One region of the Pectobacterium punjabense genome, then DNA from elsewhere that is predicted to be linked to it. Evidence: predicted binding sites of a transcription regulator. Region 1 holds the regulator's gene; each other region holds the start of a gene.
What was found. The regulator CRP, encoded in region 1, controls carbon source genes, mostly activating them, when cyclic AMP is high. The targets are predictions, from matches to a motif close to ATGTGANNNNNNTCACAT.
Positions count from the first base shown of each region.

Region 2: a site for CRP is predicted at 3,121-3,138, ahead of msrB (peptide-methionine (R)-S-oxide reductase MsrB). Genes of this name have one in related genera too.
Region 3: a site for CRP is predicted at 4,012-4,029, ahead of E2566_RS17345 (GntP family permease). Genes of this name have one in related genera too.
Region 4: a site for CRP is predicted at 4,919-4,936, ahead of rbsD (D-ribose pyranase). Genes of this name have one in related genera too.

Region 1 is NZ_CP038498.1:4,259,514-4,267,114, forward strand. Features, by position in the region: gene E2566_RS19375 (LysE family translocator) at 1-363, opposite strand, end outside; gene E2566_RS19380 (hydrolase) at 470-1,486, shown strand; gene E2566_RS19385 (YheU family protein) at 1,488-1,724, shown strand; gene E2566_RS19390 (phosphoribulokinase) at 1,849-2,718, shown strand; gene E2566_RS19395 (OsmC family protein) at 2,832-3,239, opposite strand; gene crp (cAMP-activated global transcriptional regulator CRP) at 3,617-4,249, shown strand; gene argD (bifunctional acetylornithine/succinyldiaminopimelate transaminase) at 4,393-5,619, opposite strand; gene E2566_RS19410 (aminodeoxychorismate synthase component II) at 5,740-6,315, opposite strand; gene E2566_RS19415 (hypothetical protein) at 6,592-7,266, opposite strand; gene E2566_RS19420 (2Fe-2S iron-sulfur cluster-binding protein) at 7,279-7,575, opposite strand.
Region 2 is NZ_CP038498.1:2,302,472-2,310,072, reverse strand. Features, by position in the region: gene sppA (signal peptide peptidase SppA) at 1-252, shown strand, start outside; gene ansA (asparaginase) at 440-1,459, shown strand; gene pncA (bifunctional nicotinamidase/pyrazinamidase) at 1,478-2,125, shown strand; gene E2566_RS10400 (YeaC family protein) at 2,176-2,454, opposite strand; gene msrB (peptide-methionine (R)-S-oxide reductase MsrB) at 2,586-3,005, opposite strand; gene gapA (glyceraldehyde-3-phosphate dehydrogenase) at 3,348-4,343, shown strand; gene E2566_RS10385 (D-hexose-6-phosphate mutarotase) at 4,449-5,318, shown strand; gene E2566_RS10380 (aldo/keto reductase) at 5,380-6,231, opposite strand; gene E2566_RS10375 (MipA/OmpV family protein) at 6,391-7,140, opposite strand; gene yeaG (protein kinase YeaG) at 7,596-7,601, shown strand, end outside.
Region 3 is NZ_CP038498.1:3,816,673-3,824,273, reverse strand. Features, by position in the region: gene E2566_RS17365 (LysR family transcriptional regulator) at 1-824, opposite strand, end outside; gene lysA (diaminopimelate decarboxylase) at 960-2,222, shown strand; gene E2566_RS17355 (DMT family transporter) at 2,219-3,178, opposite strand; gene E2566_RS17350 (helix-turn-helix domain-containing protein) at 3,302-3,895, shown strand; gene E2566_RS17345 (GntP family permease) at 4,278-5,582, shown strand; gene E2566_RS17340 (glycerate kinase) at 5,595-6,752, shown strand; gene pyk (pyruvate kinase) at 6,840-7,601, shown strand, end outside.
Region 4 is NZ_CP038498.1:4,722,934-4,730,534, forward strand. Features, by position in the region: gene rbsR (ribose operon transcriptional repressor RbsR) at 1-15, opposite strand, end outside; gene rbsK (ribokinase) at 20-946, opposite strand; gene rbsB (ribose ABC transporter substrate-binding protein RbsB) at 1,018-1,905, opposite strand; gene rbsC (ribose ABC transporter permease) at 1,931-2,899, opposite strand; gene rbsA (ribose ABC transporter ATP-binding protein RbsA) at 2,907-4,412, opposite strand; gene rbsD (D-ribose pyranase) at 4,420-4,839, opposite strand; gene E2566_RS21385 (YgiW/YdeI family stress tolerance OB fold protein) at 5,156-5,551, opposite strand; gene qseB (quorum sensing response regulator transcription factor QseB) at 5,796-6,458, shown strand; gene qseC (quorum sensing histidine kinase QseC) at 6,455-7,601, shown strand, end outside.

The DNA.
Region 1 (7,601 bases):
CGGGTTTAAGAATTGCAACAACCACCCTTGATAAAGCCGGATCGGCTGAGGCGGCGCAACGGATGTCTCCAACCGTTCGTAAGCCGCCGTGGCGATTTTCCACGCCAGCCAAAGCAGATAGGCGCTACCGAGGACTTTCAGAATAAAGTGCAACGAAGGATAAATCAGAATCAAACCGCCGACGCCGAATGCGACCAGCAGCAAAATGCTCTGCATCCCCAACATGATGCCAACCATCAGCCACAGTGAGCGCATAAAGCCAAAATTCGCGCCCGAAGTGGTCAACAACATATTATTCGGCCCCGGTGTGATAGCCGCTACCCACAAAAAACCTAACATCGAAAGAAATAAACTCAGTTCCATTATTTGTGGGCGCTCCTGACCCAAATGTCGTACCAACTGGCAGCATTGAAGCTAACAGTGTGATATTGATCGTACAAGAGCCGACAACAAGATTTTCATATCCTTTATGCATGACCATTTTCATCCGCTAAGCGGTGCGCATAATCCGCATCTGCAAACGCTATTACCGCGCCTGATTCGCCGTCACGCGCAGTTCTCACCAGTCTGGCAAGCGCTCGAATTACCCGACGGCGATTTCGTCGATCTGGCATGGAGCGAAGCGCCCGCGCAGGCACGGCACAAACCACGCGTGGTGCTGTTCCACGGGCTGGAAGGCAGCTTTCACAGCCCATACGCCCACGGCCTGCTACATGCTTGTAAACAGCGCGGCTGGCTGGCCGTCATCATGCATTTTCGCGGGTGCAGCGGTAAGCCCAACCGGATGAAACGCATTTATCATTCTGGCGAAACCAGCGATGCCAGCTATTTTTTGCACTGGATGCAAGAAACGCTGGGCGCGGCGCCTACCGCTGCCATCGGTGTTTCTCTCGGCGGAAACATGCTGGCCTACCTGCTCGGTCAGCAGGGTGAAGGCTGTTCCCTGTCCGCCGCCGTCATCGTTTCCGCGCCGTTGATGCTCGAACCTTGCAGCCGTCGGATGGAACAAGGATTCTCCCGCGTCTATCAGCACTACCTGCTGCGCCTGTTGAAACAAAACGCCAGCCGCAAGCTGGCAGCTTACCCGGACACGCTGCCGATCCAGTTGCCGCAGTTGAAGCGAATCCGCCAGTTGCGCGAGTTTGATGACGTCATTACCTCCCGTATCCACGGCTTTCACGATGCCACTGACTACTATCGACGCTGTAGCGCGCTGCCGCTGTTACCTCAAATACGCAAACCACTGCTGATCATCCACGCAAAAGACGATCCTTTTATGACGTCAGAGGTCATTCCCGATCTGTCGCAGTTACCGTCTAATATTGAGTATCAACTAACGGAACACGGCGGGCATGTTGGCTTCGTGAGTGGTACGTTATTGAAACCGGAAATGTGGCTGGAACAGCGCATTCCCAACTGGCTTAGCCCATTCTTGGACCACGCCGCCGATCCTTCTTCAGGAACCACTTTTACTCAGGAACCCTAGCGTGATTATTCCCTGGCAACAGCTCGATCCAGAAACGCTGGATAACATCATCGAATCTTTCGTGCTGCGTGAAGGCACCGATTATGGCGAGCAGGAACGTTCGCTGGCGCAGAAAGTAGAAGATATCCGTAGTCAGCTCCAATCTGGCGAGGTCGTTTTGGTGTGGTCTGAGTTGCATGAGACGCTAAATATTATGCCACGCGGGCAGCTCAATGCAGGTGGACATGCTCCTTATTGAGCATGGTGAAAGACGTGAAAGAACGCGCCAAACATGCTAACAATGGGAACCATTACGTCATTTTTGAGAATGTGCGCAGGCTTTCAGCCTATGCGCGCATCGCGATCACGGAGTCACGCGCCTTATGTCACATCAGCATCCGATTATTGCGGTTACTGGTTCCAGCGGAGCGGGAACCACGACAACCAGCTTGGCCTTTCGTAAGATTTTCCAGCAGTTCGATCTACGTGCAGCCCAGTTAGAAGGCGATAGCTTTCACCGCTATACCCGCCCGGAAATGGACATGGCGATCCGCAAAGCGCGTGATTTAGGGCGCCACATCAGCTATTTCGGCCCAGAAGCGAATGATTTCAGCCTGCTAGAACAATCGTTTATCGAATATGGTCGACATGGTCGCGGCCAGACGCGTAAATACCTCCACACCTACGATGAAGCGATTCCCTATAATCAGGTTCCCGGGACATTCACACCGTGGGAACCCATGCCGGAACCTACCGATATCCTGTTCTACGAAGGGCTGCATGGTGGTGTGGTCACCGAACAAAATGATGTGGCACAGCATGTCGATTTGCTCGTCGGCGTAGTACCGATCGTCAACCTGGAGTGGATTCAAAAGCTGATTCGTGACGTCAATGAACGCGGTCATTCGCGTGAAGCGGTGATGGATTCTGTCGTCCGCTCCATGGAAGACTACATCACCTATATCACGCCGCAGTTTTCTCGTACGCACATCAACTTCCAGCGCGTACCCACCGTGGACACCTCTAACCCGTTTGCCGCCAAGTCAATTCCTTCACTGGACGAAAGCTTCGTCGTCATTCACTTTCAGGGGTTGGATAATATTGATTATCCCTATCTGCTCGCCATGTTGCAGGGGTCGTTTATCTCCCACATCAATACGTTAGTCGTTCCCGGCGGGAAAATGGGGCTAGCGATGGAGCTCATCATGGCACCGCTGGTACAGCGGTTAATCGAAGGGAAAACGATAGAATAAGCATCAAGATACACGGGGAGACCACAGGGATGAGGCCTCCCTACGGGAACCTCCCCCTATGTTTCCCCTAATAACAGGCTTAAGTGACCAGAATGAGTACCCAGAGAAAGGGATTATTCCAGCACTCTAATTTCGTGACTGTGCGTCACCTCGACGGCTTTGCCCAGCATCAATGCCACAGAGCAGTATTTTTCCGCTGACAGGGCAACAGCTCGCTCGACGGCTTTATCGGTCAGCCCTTTTCCCGTCACGGTAAAATGTAGATTGATATGGGTAAATAAGCGCGGCGCTTCAGAGCGGCGCTCCGAGGTTAATTTCACCTCACAATCCGCCACGTCATTGCGACCTTTTTGCAGAATCGACACCACATCAATCGCGCTGCATCCCCCTACGGACATCAACACCATTTCCATCGGACTGGGCGCTTTATCGCCGGAATTACCGTCCATCAATACCTGATGCCCTGATGCGGATTCGCCCAAAAACGTTAAGCCTTCAACCCATTTTACCCGAGCCTGCATGATGCCTCTCCACTAAAAATTTTTTGAAAATTTATACCGTTACTGTACAAAAACCAGCGTTAATCAGAGCTTTGTCATGCTGAAGCGAGACAACACAAGACACATCCTTAAAGCTGTGTTAAAACGAAAATAGAATAGACCTTTTCTGGACAAAGCCAGAAACGAAGAAGATGATGATGACGTAGCCAGACATACCCAGCCACGTTTACGGTGCGGCAAGGCAGCAACCGGAAAATCAAGGGTACAGTGGTTCCAGTATATTCCCTGACGTCATTCTGACTAGACTGAATTTTATTTTTTTAGCAGTTAAACACGCCGTACAGGGAACTCTGACCCCTGTAATTTGCGCAGTGAATTACAACAGAGGATGATAGCGAATGGTTCTCGGCAAACCGCAGACAGACCCAACTCTCGAATGGTTCCTTTCCCATTGTCATATCCACAAGTATCCATCGAAGAGCACGCTGATTCACCAAGGTGAAAAAGCAGAAACGCTTTACTACATCGTGAAAGGCTCTGTCGCAGTGCTAATCAAAGATGAAGAAGGCAAGGAAATGATTCTTTCCTACCTCAATCAGGGCGATTTTATTGGTGAGCTCGGCCTGTTTGAAGAAGGTCAGGAACGCAGCGCCTGGGTTCGGGCAAAAACCGCCTGTGAAGTGGCTGAAATTTCCTATAAAAAATTCCGCCAGCTCATCCAGGTTAACCCGGATATCCTCATGCGCTTGTCTGCGCAAATGGCAAGCAGACTTCAGGTTACCTCTGAGAAAGTCGGCAACCTCGCCTTCCTTGATGTGACCGGCCGTATCGCCCAAACATTACTCAACCTGGCCAAACAACCTGATGCCATGACGCATCCAGATGGCATGCAAATTAAAATTACCCGTCAGGAAATTGGGCAAATCGTTGGCTGCTCGCGTGAAACCGTGGGCCGCATTCTGAAAATGTTAGAAGACCAGAACCTGATCTCTGCGCACGGTAAAACGATTGTCGTTTACGGCACTCGCTAAATCCCTGTCGCTGTACCCTACCAACAAAAAAGCGTGAAGCCTCTGCTTCACGCTTTTTTTATGGCGAGCTTCCTGCTCACCACCCTACGGGTCGTTGCTAACGCAACGCTGAAAAACGTTCCCTACGTTTTTTTATGGCGTAATCAGTTTGCTGCGTTAACGACCTGCGCGACGGCTTTAGCGAATTTCGCCATTCCCTGCACAATATCGTCTTCATCAATAATCAACGATGGCACAAAGCGGATCACGTTCGGCCCTGCCATCAAAACCATCAGTCCCTGCGCCGTTGCAGCAGCCAGGAACTCTCCCGCGCGGCCATGCCACTGCGGTTTCAACTCGGCACCCAACAGCAGCCCCATCCCGCGGATTTGCTCGAATACGCCGTACTGCTGGTTAATTTTCTCCAGTTCACTGACAAAGCGCTCGTGACGAGCCGCTACGCCCGACAGTACTTCCGGCGTGTTGATAATATCCAGCGCTGCTTCCGCCACCGCACAGGCCAGAGGGTTACCGCCATAAGTGGTACCGTGCACCCCAACCGTCATGGCTGATGCGATCTCTTCTGTCGTCAACATCGCGCTAATCGGGAACCCACCGCCCAACGCTTTAGCCGTTGTCAGGATATCCGGCGTAATACCATAGTGCATATAGCTGAATAATTTACCAGTACGCCCCATCCCGCTCTGCACTTCATCAAACACCAGCAACGCTTTATGTTGATCGCACAAGTCACGAACGCCCTGCAAAAATTCAGGCGTAGCGGGGGTAATTCCGCCTTCACCCTGAATCGGTTCCAGCACGACCGCACAGGTGTGATCGTCCATCACCGCTTTAACCGCAGCGAGATCGTTGAACGGAACATGCACAATATCGGCAGGCTTAGGCCCGAAACCATCGGCATATTTAGGTTGTCCACCAACTGAAACGGTGAACAGCGTGCGACCATGGAATGCATTGTAGAAGGCGATGATCTTGGTTTTATACGGACTATGGCGTTTAACCGCATAGTGACGCGCCAGCTTAAATGCGGCTTCGTTAGCCTCTGCACCAGAGTTAACAAAGAACACGCGATCGGCAAAAGTGGCATCGATCAGTTTGCTGGCAAGGCGTAGCGCAGGTTCATTCGTGAAAATATTGCTGGTATGCCACAGTTTTTCGCCCTGCTGCTGTAAGGCGTTAACCAGCGCCGGATGGCAGTGACCGAGCGCCGTGACCGCGATACCACCGGAGAAATCGATATATTCTCGGCCATCCTGATCCCAGACGCGGCTCCCCTTACCTTTCACTGGTACAAACTTCGCGGGTGCATAAACCGGCAAAATAACCTTATCGTGGGTATCCCGTGTCACTGCTTTCTGCTCTGCTGCCATTTGCTGCCTCACTCTGCTGTCCATTACGTCAGAAATGAAAATATAGTCAATAAATATGCATAAAAAATCAATCGCAGGCAATATTAAATCAGCCGATGAAGAAAATAACTTTCTATACGATTAAATTTTAAGGAAATTATCCAAAAGCTGATGCCCTTGCTGGCTGAGAATGCTCTCAGGATGAAACTGCACGCCTTCCAGCGGCAATGAGCGATGACGGACTCCCATAATCTCGTCACGCTTCCCTTCATATTCGCTCCAGGCGGTAACCTCAAAGCAAACGGGTAGCGAAGCGGGATCAATGATGAGCGAATGATAGCGGGTAACCGTCAAAGGCTGGGCCAACCCGGTGAAAACACCCGTATTGTTGTGCACAATTGCTGAAGTTTTGCCATGCATCACTTGCCGCGCCCGCACCACCCGCGCGCCGAACGCCTGCCCCATCGCCTGATGGCCAAGACACACACCCAAAATAGGCAACTTATCAGCAAAGTGACGAATAGCCGCCAGTGAAATGCCCGCCTCGTCTGGCGTACAAGGGCCAGGAGAAATCACCAACCGCTCGGGCGCAAGCCGTTCAATCTCGCGCAGCGTCAGTTCATCATTACGCTTCACCACGACTTGTGCGCCAAGCTCACAAAAGTATTGATAAAGGTTGTAGGTAAAGGAGTCGTAGTTATCGATAATTAGCAGCATATTGACTTAATGTTATGATAAATATTAGTTATTTAAATTAATCCTACTCTTGATATCCACAATAATACCCGAAAATTATGCCAATGAATTTTTCATAGACGCATGCAACACTGATTATTGTATCTGCGTATAGCTAGAAGCATGGCGAGAGGTCGATCTTAGTTGCATCCAGAGGCGTGTTAGAGGGCAGGAAGCAGAGATTCCGAGTTAAATGTGCAGAATCCCTACTTTAGCTAGATATTGATTAGATTAACGAGCGCGAGCTATTAACGATAGCTAAGCATCATCCAAGATAAAAGTTATAGGTACCCGATAAAAACCATCAACAAAATCAGGTCGTAGTTCAGCAACTGAGGTATCTGGCTTTGCCCCATATAGCTCGATTGCTTTATCTGTCAGGGTAGTCGTTGTTACCGCTTCTTTCGCATTCGACTGGAATACACCGATCGATGATAAATAATCCAAGGGAAAATTAAACCGATAGACACCAAATTTATTTCCCTCCCTAATGATAATATCCATAGGATTCATCACCTTCTTTCCTTTTAAAGACAATTTAGGGATGTAGGTAATGAACTCGACAGGTGCTTCATCTCTAATTTCGGCCCACGTTAAGTTGCAGCTCTCAGTCGCAGAAGCAAGCTTTCCTTTAGATTTGAAAGCATCAGAAAGGCATAAACCCACTTTGCTCCCGGTTAAAGGCTCCATCGTAGACTTACGGATAACGTTGATAATAACTTTTACAGCACTCTGTTGTGTTGATTTAACAGAATTGCATTGACCTTTTTTAAATACAAACTTATCCAAGCGTTCATTAATATCATTTACGTTATTAATTAACACTGCATTTATTACTGTAAGTCGCTCGCCAGTTTCACTATTTACTCTATATGCCAAGCTACAAAGGCTGAATGCAACACCGGATAAAATAAAATCCCTTCTGCTAACCATTATTCAACCCTCTTATTCAACCAAGTCAGCTTCAGCATGAGACATTATTGTCATATCTGATGTAGGATATGTTGTACAAGATAATATAAATGTTCCTCTCTGAGTTCCATCAAGGAAAGATTGATCGCTATCATCATAACTTCCAAAGATCACCCTACATGCACATGTAGAACACGCTCCAGCCCGGCAACTGTAGGGAAGATCTATTCCAGCTTCTTCAGCAGCATCAAGTATATATTTATCATCAGGACACATTATTTCTTGGGTGCCGCCGCTGCAACTCAAAATCCGTATCTTGTATGAAGCCATAACTCATACCATCCTTTTAAATTTAC
Region 2 (7,601 bases), 2.0 Mb from region 1:
GCCGCTGAGTTGGCTAAACTGGGACAATATCAATTGAGCTGGTATGCCGAACAGCCGAGCCTGCTCGATACAATGTTGAATCAGGTGAATGCTTCCGTTTACGCCCTGCTGCCGGTTGCTGTCCAGTCCATGTTACCAGCACCGGTTGCGCAGCTGGCGGAAGCCATGCGTTCACAGCCGTCCATCATGAATAACCTGAACGACCCGCAGAACCGATACGCATTTTGTCTCACCTGCGGAGAAGTCCGGTAGCGTTTATAGTAGCCGCACATATATACCCTAAATAATTCGAGTTGCGTGACAAAACGCTAGCGTTTTGAACAACGCCAACGTAGCTTGAAATATGACGGGTATAGCCCGGTAATAGTCATTGCTTATGATAGTATTACCGGGCTCCTTTTCCCTCTATACTCTTGTTTTGATCCTGACTCACACAACCATGCGAAAGAAATCCATTTATGTCGCTTATACGGGCGGCACCATCGGTATGCAGCGTTCCGCTAATGGCTATGTCCCAGTATCGGGCCATTTACAGCAGCAATTGGCAAACATGCCTGAATTCCACCGCGAAGAAATGCCGTCGTTCACGATTCATGAATATGACCCGCTGATCGACTCGTCTGACATGACGCCAGCGGATTGGCAATCCATCGCGGACGATATTCAAGCCCATTACGATGATTACGACGGTTTCGTGATTCTGCATGGTACTGACACGATGGCGTTCACCGCCTCCGCGCTTTCGTTTATGCTAGAAAATCTTGCCAAGCCGGTTATCGTGACAGGGTCACAAATTCCGTTAGCGGAATTGCGCTCGGACGGTCAGACCAACCTGCTGAACGCGCTGTACGTTGCGGCTAATCATCCGATTAATGAAGTCGCCCTCTTCTTCAATAACAAGCTATTGCGCGGCAATCGCACTACCAAAGCCCATGCGGATGGTTTTGATGCCTTTGCATCCCCTAATTATCCACCGCTGCTGGAAGCCGGTATCCATATTCGTCGGCTGGCACCCACCGTGGAATGCAGCAATTGTCCACCGCTGAAAGTCCACCACATTACGCCGCAGCCTATTGGGGTAATTACGATTTATCCCGGCATTTCTGCCGATGTCATCAGCAATTTCCTCCGTCAGCCCGTGAAAGCACTTATCTTGCGCTCCTATGGCGTCGGCAACGCGCCGCAAAGCCCTGGGCTACTGCGCGAATTACGTGAAGCTTCAGCCCGCGGCATTGTGGTCGTTAACCTGACTCAGTGCATTTCCGGGCGTGTGAATATGGGCGGCTATGCAACAGGCAACGCGCTGGCGCATGCGGGTGTCATTAGTGGCTTTGACATGACCGTTGAAGCAGCATTAACCAAACTGCATTACTTACTGAGCCAGCAAGATTTAAGCGCCGATGACATTCGCCGTTTAATGCAGCAGAACCTGCATGGGGAATTGAGCGATAAAGATTGAGCAATCACGGAGTAAATAATGAAAAAAGCATTGCTATTAGTTGATTTACAAAATGATTTCTTCCCCGGTGGTGCACTGGCGGTTAACGAAAGCGATCAGGTCCTTGAGGTGGCTAATCGCGCCATTGATGCCTGTGTAGCCGCAGGCGTGACGGTGATTGCCAGCCAGGATTGGCACCCAGATAACCACGGCTGCTTTGCCGTGAGTGAACAGGCGGTAGTCGGTGAAATCGGTGAATTAAACGGATGGCCGCAAATCTGGTGGCCCGTCCATTGTGTTCAGGGGACGACAGGTGCCGATTTTCATCCAGCGCTTCCACTGTCCGCCATTCAATGGATAGTACAAAAAGGCACGCAGCCTGACATCGATAGCTACAGCACTTTTTTCGATAATGGTCATCGGGTTAAAACTGAATTAGATGATTGGCTACGCGCTCACCATATTACCCATTTAACCATTCTGGGTCTGGCGACCGACTATTGCGTCAAATTCAGCGTATGGGATGCCATCGCCTTGGGATATCATACAGAAGTACTGGTGGATGGCTGTCGTGGTGTCAATCTTTCACCCGACGATAGCACATTCGCATTGCAGGAAATGGTACAGCGCGGGGCAACGCTTATCGATATGACACAGTTTCTTGCAACGCTGTCTGCCGATCGCTGAAACTACCAGCAGAGAGCATAGCGGCAGCCATCGAGGCTGCCGCTGATATTTTAAGCATCGGGTTTCAGCGTAATGATCGCGTCGGCACCGTTAAACTGGCGCTTCAGTTCTTGCTTGCTCTTCATCACAATCTCGCCATTGGTGCCAATTGTCATGTGCTCAGCTTGTTCATTATGACGAGCCTGCCACATCATCACCATTTGCAGGCAGTTTTCTTTCTGTTCAGCGGTCAACGCAACACCGTCTGGCCATTTGCCCAGCTCTACCGCCGTGACTAACCGCTGATAAATTTCTGGCGTCATGGCGTCGATCAGATCATTGAGTTCCATATCCGGTTTCTGCTCCGAGAAAGGTCAGATTTATTATTACTGGATTCCTGTGCTGGCAGCGTTTTATAACAGCTGAATCGTTTAAAGCCAGACATCATTAGCCAGTCACTGTCACACCTATCGCAAACAGATTACCCGTCAACGCGTTCGCCATCAACGTCATCGATAAAGCTCAGCGAAGCAGAATTCACGCAGTAGCGTTCGCCAGTGGTTTTCGGACCATCAGGGAAAACGTGCCCCAAGTGTGCATCACACTGCCCACAGCGGATCTCAATACGGCGCATGTTGTGTGAATCATCTTCCAGATAGCGAATCGCCTCTGAGGACACGGGCTGATCGAAGCTCGGCCAGCCACAGCCGGAATCATATTTACTGTCAGAATAAAACAGCGGTGCCTGGCAGCACAGACAGTGATAAGCGCCCGTGCGCTTGTTATGCAGCAATTTACCTGAAAACGCAGGCTCAGTACCGCGTTGCTGGGTGACATAGCGCTGCATCTCTGTCAGTTCAGTATTGTCGGACGAAGTGTGCGAAGCAGAGTCGTTAGTCATGGAAGTCTCACTGCGGTGTTATTTATTCAATTAATCATTGATTATAACAAAAAATTAACAACCTAACAGGCCGTTCTGGCTTAATATTAGCAATGTTATTAGCATGAATATTTAATTGTGACATACATCACATATTGAAATGACGCGGGCTTTATATGATGCATTCCGCCCCCATATCAGTCTTAGATGTTACTTAGTTACAGGCTCGAGCGGTTTTTGCACAAAGATTGGTCATAGGTTTGACTTACAGCAACTATTGACACGATTCCGCTTGACGCTCAGCAAGGTTTTTGTAATTTTACAACCAACCTTTTATTCACAAACCAATAGCTGGTGGAATATATGACTATCAAAGTAGGTATCAACGGTTTTGGCCGTATCGGCCGTATTGTTTTCCGCGCTGCACAAGAGCGTTCTGACATCGAGATCGTTGCAATCAACGACCTGTTAGATGCTGAGTACATGGCGTATATGCTGAAGTACGACTCAACTCATGGTCGTTTTGACGGCACCGTTGAAGTTAAAGATGGTCAGCTGGTTGTTAATGGCAAAACCATTCGTGTTACCGCAGAGCGCGATCCTGCAAACCTGAAGTGGAACGACGTTGGCGTTGATGTTGTTGCTGAAGCAACTGGCCTGTTCCTGACTGACGAGACTGCACGTAAGCACATCGCTGCTGGCGCTAAGAAAGTCGTTTTGACTGGCCCATCTAAAGATGACACCCCAATGTTCGTTATGGGCGTGAACCACAAAACTTACGCAGGTCAGGAAATCGTTTCTAACGCTTCTTGTACCACTAACTGCCTGGCACCGTTGGCAAAAGTTATCAACGACAACTTCGGTATCGTTGAAGCACTGATGACCACCGTTCACGCAACCACTGCAACGCAGAAAACCGTTGATGGCCCGTCTCACAAAGACTGGCGCGGCGGCCGTGGCGCAGCACAGAACATCATCCCATCTTCTACTGGTGCAGCTAAAGCAGTAGGTAAAGTGATTCCTGAGCTGAACGGCAAACTGACGGGTATGGCGTTCCGCGTTCCTACCCCGAACGTGTCTGTCGTTGACCTGACTGCACGTCTGGAAAAACCAGCGTCTTACAAAGAAATCTGTGCAGCAATCAAAGCCGCTTCTGAAGGCGAGCTGAAAGGCGTTCTGGGTTACACCGAAGACGAAGTGGTTTCTACCGATTTCAACGGTGAAACACTGACTTCCGTGTTTGATGCTAAAGCCGGTATCGCACTGAGCGACAACTTTGTGAAACTGGTTTCTTGGTACGACAACGAAACAGGTTACTCAAACAAGGTTCTGGATCTGATTGCTCACATTTCTAAATAAGTGTCAGCGATGATTCGGTGAAAAAAGGGCGACGTGATGTCGCCCTTTTTTATTGTTTATTGCAGATTTCTTTTACAACGAAAAACAATCAAAAAAGGTTCTATCATGCATAACACAATTTTCTCGCTCCCCGTCACTAAGCAAATTAGCACCACCCTTAGCCAGCGCCAGTTGGATCAATTACCCATCATCGTCGTCGATCATCCTGAAGTTCGTGCAGCCGTAGCATTACAAGGGGCTCACCTGCTCAGTTGGCAACCGACGAATGAAGAACCCGTTCTTTGGTTAAGCGACAATACGCCTTTTACTCAGCACGTTGCCATTCGCGGCGGCGTCCCTATCTGTTTCCCGTGGTTTGGCCCTTTCGCCGAACCTAATCATGGTTTTGCTCGTTTGCTGCCCTGGGAGTTTACCGCCCACAGCGAAGATGAGCACGGTGTGCAACTCACCTTCACGCTGCGTGATAATGAAGAAACACGTAAAAGTTGGCCACATGAGTTCACACTCATCGCCCGTTTCAAGCTGGGCAAAGAATGCGGTATTGAGCTGGAAGCGCATGGCGATTACAGCATTACCAGCGCACTGCACACTTATTTCAACATCGGTGACATCAGCGATATTCGTATCACTGGCCTTGGTGAACCATTCATTGATAAGGTGGATCAGGGCAAGCTGGCGACGCAACAAGGCGATCTGGTCTTTACTGACCGTACAGACCGTATCTATACCCAACCGCAGGACACCAGTGTGGTACATGATGCAGTACTGAAACGCGCTATTGAAGTACACCATACGCACCATAGCGATGTGGTGTCATGGAACCCTGGCGCAGAACTGTCTCGTACGATTAGCGATATGCCCGATGAGGGATATAAAACGTTCGTGTGCGTGGAAACCGCGCGAATTAATCAGCCGTTTGTCGCGTCCACCAACGCTCCAGCTCGTCTGACGACGGTTATCCGCATCAAGAAATAACCACCGTTATACCGTGTATGGCGACGCTGTTCGCCATACACTTTTCTTCTAGACCCTTTCGTCACACCACATCCAGATGCTGTTTGCGCGTTGGCGGTGGAAACGCCTGATCTAACTGCGCGATAGCTTCCGCAGATAACTGCACATCCAGCGCTTTCGCATTTTCCTGAACATGCTTCATAGCGCTTGCTTTCGGAATTGCGATCACGCCCGGCTGACGGATGACCCACGCCAATAAAAGCTGCGCTGGCGTGATACTGTGTTCGCGCGCAATACGGTTCACCACCGGATGCGAGAATAACCCATCGCGTAAGCGCCCCGCCTGTGCCAGCGGGCAATACGCCATCACAGGAAGTTGCCGTTGTTGGCACCACGGTAACAAATCAAACTCAATACCGCGCGATGCCACATGATAAAGCACCTGATTGGTCATGCAATGCTGTCCGCCATCTAACGACCACAGCTCCTGCATATCCTCAAGATCGAGATTGGATACGCCCCACTGACCGATTTTTCCCGCCTGTTGTAATCGTTCCATGGCGGAGATCGTATCAACTAACGGGATGCCACCGCGCCAGTGCAACAGATACAGATCGATACGCTCCGTTTGCAGTCGCTTCAGGCTGCGTTCACACGCCTGTATCGCCTTTTCGCCTCCCGCATTGTGCGGGTAGACTTTCGATACCAGATAAACGCTGTCACGGCGGCCACGTATCGCCTCACCGACGACATCCTCTGCTCCACCTTCCGCGTACATTTCAGCCGTATCAATCAACGTTAACCCAAGGTCAATGCCCGCTTGCAGCGCCGCCACTTCCTGCGCTTTCAGTCGGACATCTTCACCCATGTACCACGTTCCCTGACCGATCGCGGGTACACGGGTGTCATCTGGGAAACGAATCGCTTTTGTCATGCATCCCTCCCTTGGTTGGCATCAACGTAATCTGTTTACCGTCAAACCTAACATGGCATTCAGCGCACCATAAACGTGCAAATGGGGTGATATCACCCCATTATTGTACGGCAGATGCACTATGCTTACGAAAAGCATTAAAAGCGCTTACGAAAAGCATCAGAAGCGATAGCTGACACCTGCGCTCATTAAGATGCTGTGGTTACTATCGACGATAGGGCTGTCTTTCATTTCGTCAGACAAACGCGTGTAACGTCCGACTGCCCAAGCGCTCCAGCTTTCGTTAAGCTGATAGCCCGCGCTCAGTTCAAGATATGGAGCCCAACCATCACCCGGGCTGTACTGGTTAAATCCAGAACGCGAAGATTCTTGCGCGCTCACACCGTAGTAATATTGGTTCATGTTTTCACTGAACCAGGTCGCACCGATACCGGGAGTGATGCTCAGATCGCCCATCGAGAAACGGTAAAGATAGGCGGTGTCCCACGCGAAACCGTTGCTGTAATCCAGCGTATCGCCAGCCAGCACAGTACGGATTTCACCCCAGTCGGCGGTATGACGATAAGCCGCACCGGCCATCAGCGTACCGCGGCGTTTATCCAACTGTTTCATGCGCTGATCGTCGCTATCTCCCGGTTTAAAACCTAAAGGCAGGTAGTAAGCCGTTAAAGAGAAACGATTTGCGCCGTCATTCCACAGGTAGTATCCACCACCCAGCCCGCGGAAATAAAAGCTTTCACTTTCATAATTCAGTACAGGAAGCGGATAAACGTCATTATCAACACCACGGTATACAGACGTTGAACCCGCAGCGCCAAGACCCAGAGAGACATCTGCGGCATAGGCTGAAGGCAGGAGCACAGCACCAGAAATCAGCGCGGCCAGCATACATAGTTGAGGTTTTTTCACAGTTTTCTATTTCCTATTACAGATAAATATCATGAAACATGATAGGCCAATTACACACGTTCGCGTTCAGGTTATATAAAAATAACATTAACGAATAACCTATATATTCGATAGGTTTTACGTGCGCTAACGTCGGTAATAAGCAGTGTCCTTCAGGCTGAGAGCCTATTAACGGTAATGTTACACGGATTTACCTGAAAGTGAGTCCTTGAAATATCTTAAAAATACGTCTGTGGACTAGAGGAAATTTTACGGATGCAAACTACGCTTTAATACAGAAGGTGACGTTTTCCTGACCAGCAGGTATGAATAAAATCACGACGCCCTGACGCCACAAGTTGGCATAAGGGTTGCTGGGTTCAGGAGACTTCTTCTTTCGGAGGGCAATACATTAATAGGCATATATTCCACTCGCTCTCTTAATCTGTGCTAATCGACGAAGGACGGGCATCGCTATGAAC
Region 3 (7,601 bases), 440 kb from region 1:
AACGGGCGGATCAGGCTGACAGTAAAGGGGACATCGATACTGAAAGGCCGCACGACCACGCCGGAGGCCGCATAATCCAAGGCGGTTAGCGGGTTGACGATGGACAGCCCAATGCCTGCCCGCACCATCGCACACACCGATGCAGCACTGTGGGTTTCCAGCACCATCCGGCGTGACACGCCCTGTTCCTGAAACAGTTTGTCCAGCAACTGGCGATAGCTGTCGGCGCTCGACAGGCTAATAAAGGGTTGATGAGCAAAATCCTGCGGTGTGAGCACCGCTTTTTGTGCCAGTGGATGTCCGGCAGGCAGCACGCACACTTCATTTAATAACATCAGCGTTTGCCGCTCCGTACCGGCTGGCGTGAAGCTGTTTTCCGTTAACCCTAAATCATGGCGCTGCGCGGACAGCCACTCTTCCAGCAGCGGTGATTCCTGCGGAATGATATGCAGATTAAGCAGCGGATAGCTTGCCAGCAGCGGCTTGCAAACGTCAGGCAATAGCGACTGTGAGAACACGGGCAGGCAGGCAATGGAAAGCTGCGCCTGCTGAAAACGGCGAATATCGCGGGCGGCGTTGATGATCCGTTCTAGTCCATAGTAAGAGCGTTGCACTTCTTCAAAGAGCTCTAGCCCCTGTGCGGTGGGGTAAAGCCTGCCGCGCAGTCGCTCGAACAACGTCATCTGAACCAGTTTCTCAAAGCGTGCCAGCTCGCGGCTGACGGTCGGCTGCGACGTATTCAGCAGCGCCGCCGCTTCCGTCAGATTACCGGTCGTCATCACCGCATGGAAAATCTCGATGTGCCGTAAGGATACTGCTGCCATGTCGCCTCCTCTATTCACTGAAACAAACCATATCAGAAATGAATAAAGTCTGCCTTAAACGATATTTGTGTACCCATTGGGTAATTTTTATAGTGATGCTCAATCACGTATAACTTCGCAAATCGGTAATTATTTATGCCTCACGATCTGAATGACCTCACTCATGCTCTGAACGCGCAAAGCCTGCGTGAACTGCCTGCCCGTTTTGGTTGCCCGGTGTGGGCTTATGACGCGCAGACCATCGTTAATCGCATCGCCCAACTGCGTCAGTTCGATACGATCCGCTTCGCGCAGAAGGCGTGTTCCAACACGCATATTTTGCGCCTGATGCGCGAACAAGGGGTGAAAGTCGATTCGGTATCGCTGGGGGAAATTGAGCGTGCGCTGGTGGCGGGGTTTGTGCCGGGTACTGACGCGCATGAGATCGTATTTACTGCCGATCTGCTGGATCGCCCGACGCTACAGCGGGTTGCCGAGTTGAACATCCCGGTGAATGCAGGTTCGGTGGATATGCTAGAACAGCTTGGGCAACAGTCGCCGGGGCATCCAGTATGGCTGCGCGTGAATCCGGGTTTTGGTCATGGTCATAGTCAGAAAACTAATACCGGCGGCGAGAACAGCAAGCACGGTATCTGGTACGGCGATTTGCCGCTGGCGCTGGAACACATTCAGCGCTACCAGCTAAAGCTGGTGGGGATTCACATGCACATTGGCTCCGGCGTGGATTACGGCCATCTGGAACAGGTGTGCGAGGCGATGGTGCAGCAGGTCGTTGAACTGGGTCAGGATATCGAGGCGATTTCAGCGGGTGGCGGGCTGTCGATTCCCTATCGCCACGGCGAAGAAGCGATTGATACTGAGCACTATTACGGGCTGTGGAACGCGACGCGTGAGAAAATTGCCGCGCATCTCGGTCATCCGGTGACGCTGGAAATCGAACCCGGACGTTTTCTGGTGGCGGAATCCGGTGTGCTGGTGGCGGAAGTACGGGCGATAAAATCCATGGGCAGCCGCCATTTTGTGCTGGTCGATGCCGGGTTTAACGATCTGATGCGTCCGGCGATGTACGGCAGCTATCACCATGTTTCTCTGTTGTCGGGCGATGGCCGCGATATCAGCCAGTCCACGTTGCACGATAGCGTGATTGCAGGACCGCTGTGTGAATCTGGTGATGTGTTTACCCAACAGGCGGGGGGCGGCGTAGAAACCTTCCCATTGCCAGATGCGCAGGTTGGCGACTATCTGGTATTCCATGACACCGGCGCGTACGGTGCATCCATGTCCTCTAACTACAACAGCCGTCCGCTGCTGCCGGAAGTGCTGTTTGAAAATGGCGAACCGCGCCTGATTCGCCGTCGTCAGAACCTGGCAGAGCTGCTGGCGCTGGAAGCGTTTTAATCGACATGGTTCGGCTGTGTCGGGGGAAAGGCGCCCTGTTTTTCCCCCGAACGTGGTGCATCATGATGCGGGTTATCCCTTTGCCGGTTGAACCTGATATGCCAGCCGAACGTCATCCCAGCGGCGGACAGCAGAATGGCGACGGCACCCGCAAGTTGCATCGCGTCTAACCGATGCCCAAAGGCTGCCCAGTCTACCAGAGCGGCAATGACCGGATAGATAAACGATAGCGCACCAACCAGCGCGGTCGGGATTTTCTGGATTGCGCTGTACAACAGCGTCGACATCAGCCCGGTATGGATCACACCAATCGCCACAAGTATTCCCCACTGTGACATGGTCGGAGAGGCAGGCATTGCCGCGAAGGGGGCAAGGATAACGACGCCAACGAACAGCTGTATCAGTACGAGCACATGCGGCGGGAGCGCCGAGAGCTTTTTCGTTATCGCGGCCGCTACGGCGTAGAAGAACGCAGCACCCAATGCCATCAGTACGCCAGACAGATAGCCTTTGTCAGCGCTGTCAGCACCTGTTTGGGCGCTGACGATCAGGACGATGCCGCTAAAAGCGCACAGTAGCCAGCAGACTTTGTTGAGGGTCAGTGTTTCCCTGAAAAAGATCGCGCCTAGCCCCACGAGCATAAAGGGCTGCGTATGATAAACCACCGTGGCGACGGCGATAGACGCGTGTGCATACGCGCCAAACAGCAGCGTCCAATTGAGTACCAGCGCTAGCCCGCCGAGTAGGGCAATGCCAGCCTGCTTCTTATTAATGACGTCCCGCCGCAGCAAGCCTAATAGCCCGCACACGATCAGCATCGTCAATGCGCCGAATGCGCAGCGCCAGAACACCACGGTCATGGCGGGTTGTCCTGTTGTCAAAACGAACCAGCCAACCGTACCGGAAATGAGCATCGCGATAGCCATTTCTATCGTGCCGCGAGTCTGGGATGTCATCTTTTTTCCTACCTATTTGTGCAAAGTGTGTGCTGTTATAGCGAACAAAATTTTTTATAATGAACAACAGGACAAAATAATGAACACAACGCCTTTGTTCGTCAAGTCGAACGAATGGTCATTATGGTGAACGCTATGACGATCGATAATCAGGAAAATGGCGCGCAGGCGGTTACGCCAATCGCGCGGCTGGCCGTTGCTATTCGGCGTGAACGTGAGCGGCTAAATCTGTCAGTCACCGAACTGGCAAAGCGTGCAGGGCTGGCAAAATCAACGCTTTCGCAGTTGGAAACCGGGATCGGCAACCCTAGCCTGGAAACGCTCTGGGCATTGGCGATGGCGCTTGATGTGCAGGTAAGCCAACTGATTGGTCAGTCTCGTCAGCATGTGCAGGTGATTCGTGCTAACGAAGGTGCGGTAACCTATTCGGAGCAGGCAAGCTATGCTGCGACGCTGCTGGCTGCGTGTCCGGCAGGCGCGCAGCGTGATATTTATCGGCTCAACGTACAGCCGGGGGAAGCCAGAGTCTCTCAACCGCATAGGCCGGGGACGATTGAACATGTGATCCTGAGCCGTGGCCGCGCCAGAATCGGGCCAGTGACGCAACCCGTTGAATTGAGCGCAGGGGATTACATCAGCTATTCCGCTGATGTTCCGCACCTGTTTGACGCACTGGAGGCGGATACGACAGCGGTAATGTTGATTGAACATGGCTGATGACGTAGCAGGAGGCTGTTTGGATTAGCACGCAGCCTCCTTTTTGTTTGCGCTGGTTTTCTGTGCCTTTTTACCCCTGCCTGACCAACCTTCGTTTCTGCTGTCGCCAAATCACAATGTGATAAACCTCTCGCTATCTTGTTCTCTGACACAGTTTTTTTTATTCAAATGCCCATTTTTTTCGTGTCTGGACACATAGGTCGATTTATTAGGAAAGCATAGAATAACCATCGTGAAATATTAATAGGGCGAGGTTTTAACGTTGTTCTTTATTAATCGTTAATAGAATTTAAAACATCATTTAATACAAATCGGCCAGGAAAAAGATTTGTATTCGTACCCTGCTGTCTATTTTTTATAAAAAACAAGAAGAGGTTTAATTATGCATGCAATGGAACCCCTTGGTTGGTATGGGGCTTTAATAGGTTTGTTTATTGCTATACTTCTTATTCTCAGAAAAGTTAATCCCGTCTATTCTTTGTTTTTTGGTGCCATCATTGGCGCTGTGATTGGCGGAGCCAATTTAGATCAAACTATTTCACTATTAACCTCCGGCACACAAAGTGTGATGGGCACCGTTATCCGCGTATTGGCGGCTGGTGTTTTAGCAGGAGTGATGATGGAGTCAGGAGCCGCAGAAACGATTGCCCAGGCAATCGTAAGAAAAATGGGGGAAGGAAAAGCTATTTTAGCGCTGACGTTAGCAACGATGATTATTACCTCCGTTGGCGTATTTATTCCTGTTGCCGTGTTAATTGTTGCCCCGATCGCGCTGTCTGTTGGGAATAAAATGGGCGTGTCAAAGTTGGCATTGCTATTGGCACTGTCTGGTGGCGGAAAAGCGGGCAATATTATTTCACCGAATCCGAATACCATTGCAGCAGCGAATGGGTTTCACCTGAGCTTGAGTGATGTGATGATTGCCGGTTTTATTCCTGCGGTTTGCGGCATGATAATGGCAGTGGTCGTTGCCACATTACTGAAGAACAAAGGTGTCAAGGTCAGCGAACAGGAAGCGAATGCCCTGTCTGCCACGGCCAGTGAAAAGGCCTATCCGACGCTTGGCAAAGCGATTGTAGCACCGTTGGTTGCCGTTGTTCTGCTGATGCTGAATCCCATTGGTTCTATTTTGCATATTGGCCTGCTCTCTTCTTTTAAACTTGATGCGATGTATGTACTGCCGCTGGCGGGGTTTATTGGTTTGATAGCGATGGGACAACAACACAAAATGTTGGCTTACACGGCATCCGGGTTGGAGAAAATGACGGCCACCGTGCTGATTTTAATTGGTGCAGGTGCGATTGCCGGATTAATTGCCGCTTCAAATTTATCGATACAGGTTGTCGCATTAATTAATGTTCTAGGTATTTCCGGCACCTTCCTGGCACCGATATCGGGTATTTTGATGGCTGCTGCCACAGCATCAACATCTACTGGCGTTATTTTAGCGACAGGAACATTTGGCGATGCTATTTCGCATATTGGCGCTCCTCCCATTGCCTCCGCCGTCATGGTTCATACTGGCGCTACCGTTATTGACTCTCTACCGCAGGGTAATTATTTCCACGTCACAGCACAAAGCATGAATATGAGTATTCGGCAGCGTATGGCCTTAATTCCTTATGAGGCGCTGGTAGGGGGGACAATGGCCATTGTCTCAACGGTTTTGTACGGTTTTGTTTTATAAGGTAGCGAGATAATGAACATGAAAAATGAAACGTTTGTTTTGGCACCAGACTCCTTCAAGGAAAGCATGACGGCAAAAGAAGTGTGTATTGCCATGGAAAAAGGTCTGAAAAAGATATTCCCTGAAGCGACGTATATTCACGTACCCATGGCAGATGGCGGTGAAGGCACCGTGCAATCATTGATTGATGCGACACAGGGACAAATTTTCCAGCAAACGGTGGTTGGTCCATTGGGCGAGCCGGTTGAAGCAACCTATGGTGTGATGGGCGACGGTGACATTGCCGTGATTGAAATGGCCTCTGCCAGCGGTATTCACCATGTTAATCAGGACACCAAAAATCCTTTGATCACGACGACTTACGGCACCGGCCAGTTGATTCGTGCCTGCCTGGATAAGGGGATCAAAAAGATCATCCTGGGTATCGGTGGTAGCGCAACCAATGATGGTGGCGCAGGGATGGCAGAAGCGCTTGGGGTGAAATTCTATGATGAAGCCGGTGAACGGCTAAACCGTGGCGGTGGTGCATTAGGAAGACTACATCATATTGATATTTCTGGCATTGATCAGCGTCTGGCTGGCATAGATATTCTGGTGGCGTGTGATGTGACTAACCCATTGTGTGGTGAAAATGGTGCTTCACATATTTTTGGACCGCAAAAGGGAGCAACGCCTGAAATGGTGAGCATGCTCGACGGCAATCTGTCTCACTATGCCACGCTTATTAAGGCACAGTTGGGTAAAGATATCGCTAGCCAGCCCGGCGCGGGAGCTGCGGGGGGGTTGGGGGCAGGCCTGATGGCGTTTACCGATTGCACGCTGCAAAAAGGCATTGAGATTGTGATTGAGTACAGCGGGCTGAGGGAAAAATTGTCTGAAGCCGATTTCTGTTTTACGGGGGAAGGACGTATTGATAGTCAGACCAAATTTGGTAAAACCCCCTACGGTGTGGCAAGAACGGCGAAGGAAAATAGCGTCCCGGTGATTGCGGTATCTGGCTGTGTAGGAAGCGGTGTTGAAGATCTCTATCAGGAAGGTATTGACGCCATCTTCGGTATTATTCCCCATGCGAAAAGTATCGATGGTTTATTAAAAGAAGGGGCGTTAAATATGGAACGCGCTTGTGAAAATATTGGACGTTTAATTAAGGCGACGTCTATCCATCATTAGTCCCTATTTTTTGCAGCGGATTGCTTTCCATTTCTTATACGGAATGGATACATAACATCGTTTTTTAGGATAAAAACAGGAAGAGAAATGACTGCATTTTTAAGAAGAACTAAAATTGTTGCAACACTGGGGCCAGCCACCGATCGTGATGATAATCTGGAGAAAATCATTAGCGCGGGCGTGAATGTTGTTCGATTTAATTTTTCTCATGGCACATTGGACGATCATATTATTCGTGCCGAAAAAATTCGTAATATTGCACGTAAACTTGATAAGCATGTGGCGATTTTAGGGGATTTACAGGGACCTAAAATCAGAGTGTCAACGTTCAAAGAGGGTAAGGTTTTTTTGAATGTTGGCGATACGTTTATTCTTGATGCCCGTCTGGAAAGAGGGCTAGGTGATAATCATCAGGTCGGTATCGATTATAAAAACCTGCCGAACGATGTTGTACCCGGCGATATTTTGCTGTTGGATGATGGTCGCGTTCAGTTAAAAGTGATGGGTGTGGCAGATGAAAAGATTACCACTCTCGTTACCGTCGGCGGTGTCTTATCCAATAATAAAGGGGTTAACAAGCTGGGCGGTGGGTTATCTGCTGATGCACTGACCGAGAAAGACAAAGCCGATATTTTGGTCGCCGCCAAGATTAATGTCGATTTTCTGGCCGTGTCATTCCCACGTAATGGTGACGATCTCCGTTATGCTCGCCAACTGGCGCGTGAGGCGGGTTGTCAGGCGGCCATTGTTGCCAAGGTTGAACGGGCTGAGGCGGTCGCTACACCAGAATGTATGGATGACATCATTTTGGCATCTGATGTGGTGATGGTAGCGCGTGGCGATCTGGGG
Region 4 (7,601 bases), 460 kb from region 1:
TTTCATGGTGGCCAAAAAATTACCCCTGAGCTTGCAAAAATGCGTCGATCTCTTCTCGCCACGGGACAGAAGGTTGAGCACCTCGGCGAGTTACTGCAATCGCAGCCGCAGCATGAGCGAACTTCACAGCAGAAGACATTGGCCGGTTTTCCAGCAAGGCGGTAACCAACGCACCATTAAAGGTGTCTCCAGCGGCAATAGTATCCACAGCTTTTACGCGATACCCCGGAATACGCTGCCCTTGACCACTTTCACTTAGCCATACGCCACGGCTACCCAATGTGATAAGAACCGTCTCGATACCTTTATCGTGCAGAACCCGTGCTGCGCGAGCGGCGTCCTCTTCTGTCTCAATCGTAATTCCTGTCAGGAACTGTGCTTCGGTTTCATTCGGCGTGATCATATTGACCAGCGATAACAGTTCATCAGGCAGTTCACGAGCAGGAGCCGGGTTGAGAATCACTTTAGTCTGGTGTTCATGTGCCAGTTTAGCTGCCTCAATAACCGTTGCCAACGGCGATTCAAGCTGCATAAGCAATGCAGAAGCATCAATAATGTGTTGCCCATGATGATGAAGATAATCAGGCGTCACCGCTGCATTCGCGCCAGCGTTAATTGCGATCATGTTCTCAGCTTCAGCGTTAACAAAAATCAGCGCAACGCCCGTTGTTTCCCCGGAGATAGCCTCAACGGCAGAAACATCAATATTGTCCTTGGAGAGCTGCTGACAAATGCGAGCGCCGATATCATCTTCTCCGACGCAGGCAATAAAGGCGATATCCGCACCACTTCGGCCAGCGGCAACGGCCTGATTAGCGCCTTTCCCGCCGAAAGCGACACTATATTGTTCACCGATCACCGTTTCGCCCGGGCGGGGAAATTGCTCAAGATTGAGAATATGGTCAGCGTTAATACTGCCCAGCACCACCAGCTTACCCGTTTTCATTATGTCGAATCCCGCTACGTTAATAATGCGCCACCACAAACGGGTGGCGCGAGCCCTGCTTTATTCTTTACTTATTTAGCGACCAGCTTCAGGTCAACTGGAATGATGGCCTGCGTTTTTTCACCTTTCAGCACTTTCGCAGCCGTTTCGATGCCGATTACACCGATCTGGTCTGGACGCTGAGCCACCGTTGCTGCCAGCTTGCCTGACTCAACGGCTTTCACACCATCTTGGGTACCGTCAAAGCCCACAACCAGCACATCTGTCTTGCCTGCGGTTTGTAATGCACGCAGTGCACCTAACGCCATTTCATCGTTCTGAGCAAATACCGCCTGAACGTCAGGGTGTGCGGTCAGCAGGTTCTGCATCACGTTCAACCCTTTAGTACGATCGAAATCAGCAGGTTGGCTTGCCAGCATAGCGAATTTATTTTTCTCAGCAGATTTCATGAAACCCGCCCCACGCTCACGCGCAGCAGAGGTTCCTGCGATCCCTTCCAACTGAATCACCTTGGCACCTTCACCCAATTTCTTGGCAATGAAATCACCGGCAACTTTACCGCCGAAAGCGTTATCAGAAGCAACGTGGCTTACGACTTCACCACTGCTAGCGACACGGTCCAGCGTAATGACCGGGATTTTTGCCTGATTAGCCATTTTAATCGCATTGCCTACTGCATCAGAGTCAGTCGGGTTGATCAGCAATACTTTGGTGCCACGGACCGTTAAATCCTGAACGTTAGCCAGTTCTTTCGCAGGGTTATTCTGAGAATCCAGCACAATCAACTCATAGCCCAGTTTGTCAGCTTCTTTCTGCGCCCCCTCTTTCATAGAAACAAAGAACGGGTTATTCAGCGTAGAAACCACCAGAGCAACCGTATCTTTGGCCAAGGCATTAGCACTGACAGTCGCGCTCAGCGCAACAGCGGAAACCAGAGTAGCCAGCTTTTTCATATTCATAACTCAATTCCTGTGTGAATGAAGGTTATTTACTGCTTTTGTTATCTACCAGAACCGCCAGCAAAATGACGACTGCTTTGACAATCATTTGGTAGTAAGAAGAAACACCTAATAAATTCAGTCCATTGTTGAGGAAACCAAGGATAAGTGCGCCGATCAACGTGCCAACAATACGCCCCTTGCCTCCTGCCAGACTGGTGCCGCCCAATACCACTGCTGCAATGGCATCCAGTTCATACCCTGTACCCGCTGTAGGCTGTGCAGAGGATAAACGTGCAACTTCAATAATTCCCGCCAGGGCAGACAGCAGCCCGCACAGGGAATAGACAATAATCTTGATTTTATCAACGCTGATACCGGATAAGCGGGTTGCGGATTCATTACCACCCAGCGCATAGATATAACGCCCCAGGCGCGTATGGTGCAGCATGTACCAGGTCGCGGCGAAGACGATAGCCATGATCCAGATTGGCGTCGGAATCCCCAACGGACGACCGATACCGAACCAGCCAAAAGCATCTGCCACGTCGGAAAAACCCGTATTAACCGGGCTACCGTTGGTATAAACCATTGTCACGCCGCGCAGTAACAACATCATGACCAGCGTAGCGATAAATGCCTGCACTTTGCCTTTAGAAACAATGATACCCGTGCCTGCGCCAATCAGTGCCCCCAGTGCCAGCGCACCAAATACTGCCACCAGCGCATTCACTTCAAGCCCAACAATGGAAGCCGCGACGGCACCAGTCAGCGCCAACAGTGAGCCCACCGACAAGTCGATTCCCGAGGTCAAAATCACCAGCGTCATACCGACAGCCATAATGGCGTTTACCGATGTCTGCTGGAGAATATTGAACAGGTTATTCAAGGTGAAAAAGTTAGGGCTCATGGCGGAAACAACCGCAATCAGGATCAGGAGCGCGATCAGCGATTTTTGCTCCAGTAACCACTCTTTGCTGAACCAGCGTTTTGCCGCGATAGATTGAGAACTCATGTCTGACTTACTCCTGCTTTGCGCCGTATTGCTTACCAACGGCCGCAGCCATCAGTGCTTCCTGGGTTGCTTGCTCAATCGGGAAATCACCGCTTAAGCGCCCTTCATGCATCACAATGATGCGATCGCTCATTCCCAAGACTTCGGGCATTTCGGATGACACCAATATGATGCTCAACCCTTCTTCTTTGAATTGATTGATTAGCTGATAAATTTCTTTCTTCGCCCCCACATCAACGCCACGCGTTGGCTCATCAAGGATCAAGACATTCGGGCGCGTCATCAGGCCACGGGCAATCGCCACTTTTTGCTGATTACCACCGGAAAGCAGGCCGATAGGCTGCGTCATAGAAGGCGTTTTAACGTTGAACAAGCGAATAAAGTCAGCGACCGCCAACTGTTCTTCGGCGTGTTTGAGACGACCACCAGCATGGCTGAAATAGCGCAGTGCGGTTAACGACATGTTTTCTTTTACCGACATGCCCAGCACCAGACCATCTCGCTTGCGATCTTCAGAGATATAAACGATGCCGTTGGCTAAACCATCCTGCGGTTTACGGGTCACCACGTCACGGCCATCAAGCGTCACATTGCCGCCAGTACGTGGTAGCGCACCGTAGAGAATCTTCATCAGTTCAGTTCGACCCGCGCCCATCAGCCCTGCGACACCCAGGATTTCACCTTTCCGTACCGTAAAGCTAACGTTGTCTACGCCAGGTCCAGACAGGTTCTGCACCTTAAGGCGAACCTCTCCCGGCGCTTTATTTGAGCGTGGGTACTGATCTTCCAGCTTGCGCCCTACCATCATTTCAATCAGCGTATCTTCCTGTAAGTCGCTTACCGGACACTCGCCGATAAACTGACCATCGCGGAAAACGGTAATGTCATCGCAGATTTCGAAGATTTCTTTCAAACGGTGGGAAATATAAACGATGCCACATCCCTGAGATTGCAGCTCTTTGATCACACTGAATAACGAAGCGGTTTCGGTATCGGTCAGGGCATCGGTGGGTTCATCCATAATGATGACTTTCGATTCAAAGCTCAGTACTTTGGCAATTTCCACCATTTGCTGATCGCCAATCGATAAATCCCCCACCATACGGCGACTGTCATAGCGCAAATTAAGGCGTTTCAGCAGTTTATCGGCTTCAGCATACATCTTGTTCCAATCAATTCGCCCGAAACGGTTGGTAAACTCACGACCGAGGAAGATATTCTCGGCAATCGTGAGCTGGGGAATCAGGTTAAGCTCCTGATGGATAATACCGATACCTGCTTCCTGAGACGCTTTCGGCCCGTTGAAATCCACCTCTTGCCCCAGAAAATGGATGCTGCCGGCATCTTTACGATAAATCCCGGTCAGGACTTTCATCATGGTGGACTTGCCCGCACCGTTCTCGCCCACCAACGCCATCACTTTTCCCGGGTAGACATTGAGTGCCGCACCGGAAAGCGCTTTAACGCCCGGAAAAGATTTCGTGATGCCTTGCAGTTGCAGTAAAGGTTGCATTGATACCTCAGAACGTTACGCCAGCACAAAGGATGACATTGGCATACGGTGAACACTCTCCGCTGCGAATGATGGCCCGGCTTTTGCCGCTTTGGGTTTTAAATTCTTCATGGCTGACATAGTGCAATGCAATTGAGTTTCCCTGGTGTTGTTCAAGTTGCTTCAATTGATCGAGTAACGCGTCATGGACCGCGGGGTTCTTTTCAATCATCTCTTCCGCCAGAATAGCGGCCTCGACCTGCATTTCACTGGTGACAACATTAACCACCTGCAAAAACGTTGGCACATTGTGCGTCAACGCCAGATCGATACGGGTCGTCGTTTCTGGAATCGGTAAACCAGCATCACCAACAACAAGGCTATCGGTGTGCCCCAGCCGAGCAATCACGGAAGAAATATCTGAATTCAATAATGCTGCTTTTTTCATCTCTCACCCCACCAGCGAAACGTTTCGCTGATAATATTCTAGAAAAAGAAGAGAGAAAGGCAATGAAGAAATAAAAAAAATGTGATCACTATCGAAACGTTTCGCTAACAAAAAATAAAGACAACATAATGTGGTTATCTACCCTAGATAATTCAGGTTTCAGGAAGATGGCAAAGGAAGGTATCTCGATGAGCTTAACCAAGCCGATCGCTTGTGTGAATAAATGCTGGCAACGTGAAAAATGACGGACGTAGATAGTTGATAAATAGAGAGATGGCGGGAAATAGCCCGCCATTCGACAATTGAAGATAACAGATTAGAGTTTACGGATCTGCTTCACATCCAGCTCGACTGAATTGAAGTCTTTATCCAACTCACCCTGGATTTCCACTTTATCCGTGGGCGAAATCATCTGACCATTCCAACGCTTGTGATCGATTTCAACTTCTATCGTGCCCGTCGCATCGCGGAACAGATAGTTCTCATCACCAATCCGTTTTTCAATATTGCCACTCAGCGTAACCCAACTGTCGTCACGCAGATCTTTAGCCTTAGCTACCGTGGTGAGGGTGTTCTGTGAATCGATGAATCCCCCTTTATGTGTGCCAACCGCAGGCGTTTCCGGGTTAACGAAACCACCGCCGCTTTGTGCAGCAAATACGGGTGCAGAAACCAGAGCGGTAATGGCGAATAACGCAGCTGCTTTTTTCATATTTTACCTTCCTTATTTTGCCTGTCGTTTCGCAGTCAACCTGCGGGAGTAATCGGTCTTCGAGAAGGATTAAAACAAACCGTTCTTAACAGAATCTTAAGGAGTCATCCTTTGCATTTTTATTTTTTTATCTTGCCGAAATCGCCCGATTTCAGCGATTTGTCCTGTACACATCACCCCACGATTTCGTATAAAACCGGGAAAGGCGTAAATACGACAGCGGTACATTCCCTGCGAGGCGGCCATGAGAATATTGTTAATTGAAGACGATCGCCTGATCGGTGATGGTCTAAAAGCAGGGTTGACCAAACTGGGCTTTAGTATTGACTGGTTTACGGAAGGTAAAGCGGGTGCTGCCGCATTAAAGGCCGCCCCTTATGATGCGGTGGTGCTCGATCTCAGCCTGCCGGGTATGGATGGGATGGATATCCTACGCCAATGGCGTCAGGCTGGACATGATGAACCGGTGTTGATTCTGACCGCCCGCGATGCGCTGGAACAACGCGTGGAAGGGTTGCAACAGGGTGCCGATGATTATTTATGTAAGCCCTTTGCACTAACGGAAGTCGCCGCTCGCCTACAGGCACTGATTCGCCGCCGTCACGGTCAGCTCCAACCCACATTAACGCACGGCTCAGTTTCCCTTGAGCCAGGCTCTCGGAGCGTCACGCTTAACAACGCGCCTCTCATATTAAAATCCCGCGAACTGGCGCTGCTGGAACTATTTTTGCTCAATCCCAACCGCGTACTCACACGTGTGCAGTTAGAAGAAAAGCTCTACGGGTGGGATGATGATGTCTCTAGCAACGCGGTCGAAGTGCATATCCACCACCTGCGCAAAAAACTGGGCAGCGGGTTTATCCGTACCGTACATGGCATTGGCTATATTCTGGGGGACGCACCATGAACCGACTCAGCCTGCGTTTACGCCTGGTTGCGGGTTTTACGCTGTTGACAGTGATGTGCTGGGGCGTAGCCAGTCTGCTTTCGTGGTCTCAAACGCGCCATAACATCAATGAACTCTTTGATACCCAGCAAATGTTGTTTGCCAAACGTCTGGCCACCATGAATCCCGATGAATTGCGAATCCAATCAACTTCTCTGCCCAAGACCAAAAGTCTGGTACATAAAGACCGAGGTAAACAGGATGATGATGCACTGGCCTTCGCCATGTTTACCCACGATGGGAAAATGGTGTTGAACGACGGTGAGAACGGCAAAGATTTCATTTTTGACTATAAGCACAACGGCTTCACCGACGGCAAACTGCGCGATGATAACGACACATGGCGCATCGTCTGGCTGACGACGGAGGATAATCGTTATGTGATTGCGGTGGGTCAGGAATGGGAATACCGTCAGGATATGGCGTTGGATATTGTAAAAACCAACCTGATGCCCTGGCTGTTTGCGCTACCGATCATGCTGGCGCTGCTGTTCTGGCTGGTAACACGCGAACTCTCGCCGCTAAAACAAATTGCCGCTGAGCTTCAGCAGCGTTCCCCCGATGACAGCACCCCGCTGGCAACGCAGCACATCCCGCAAGAAGTTCGCCCGCTGATTAACGCATTAAACCATCTGTTTTCCCGTATCAGCGACATGCTGGTTCGGGAACGCCGTTTTACCTCCGATGCCGCTCACGAACTGCGTAGCCCGCTAGCGGCGCTGAAAGTTCAAACCGAAGTCGCACAGTTAGCGCATGACGATGAGGCCATGCGTCGCCATGCATTAATGAATCTGGATAAAGGTATCGATCGCGCCACCCGGCTGGTAGATCAGCTCCTGACGCTGTCGCGACTGGATGCCGAATCGTCTCCCGAAGGGATGCACCCCGTCCAGTTCAATGAACTCCTGCAACAGGCGGTGATCGCGCATTACCACACGGCGCAAACCGCAGGTATCGAACTCACGCTGGACTTACCGGATACTCAGGTTATCCGGCAGGGTCATCCGCTGCTGCTAACGCTGCTAGTGCGCAATCTATTGGATAACGCCATCCGCTACAGCAATGAGGGGGGGACGGTAAATCTGACGCTGACGGAACGTGGAT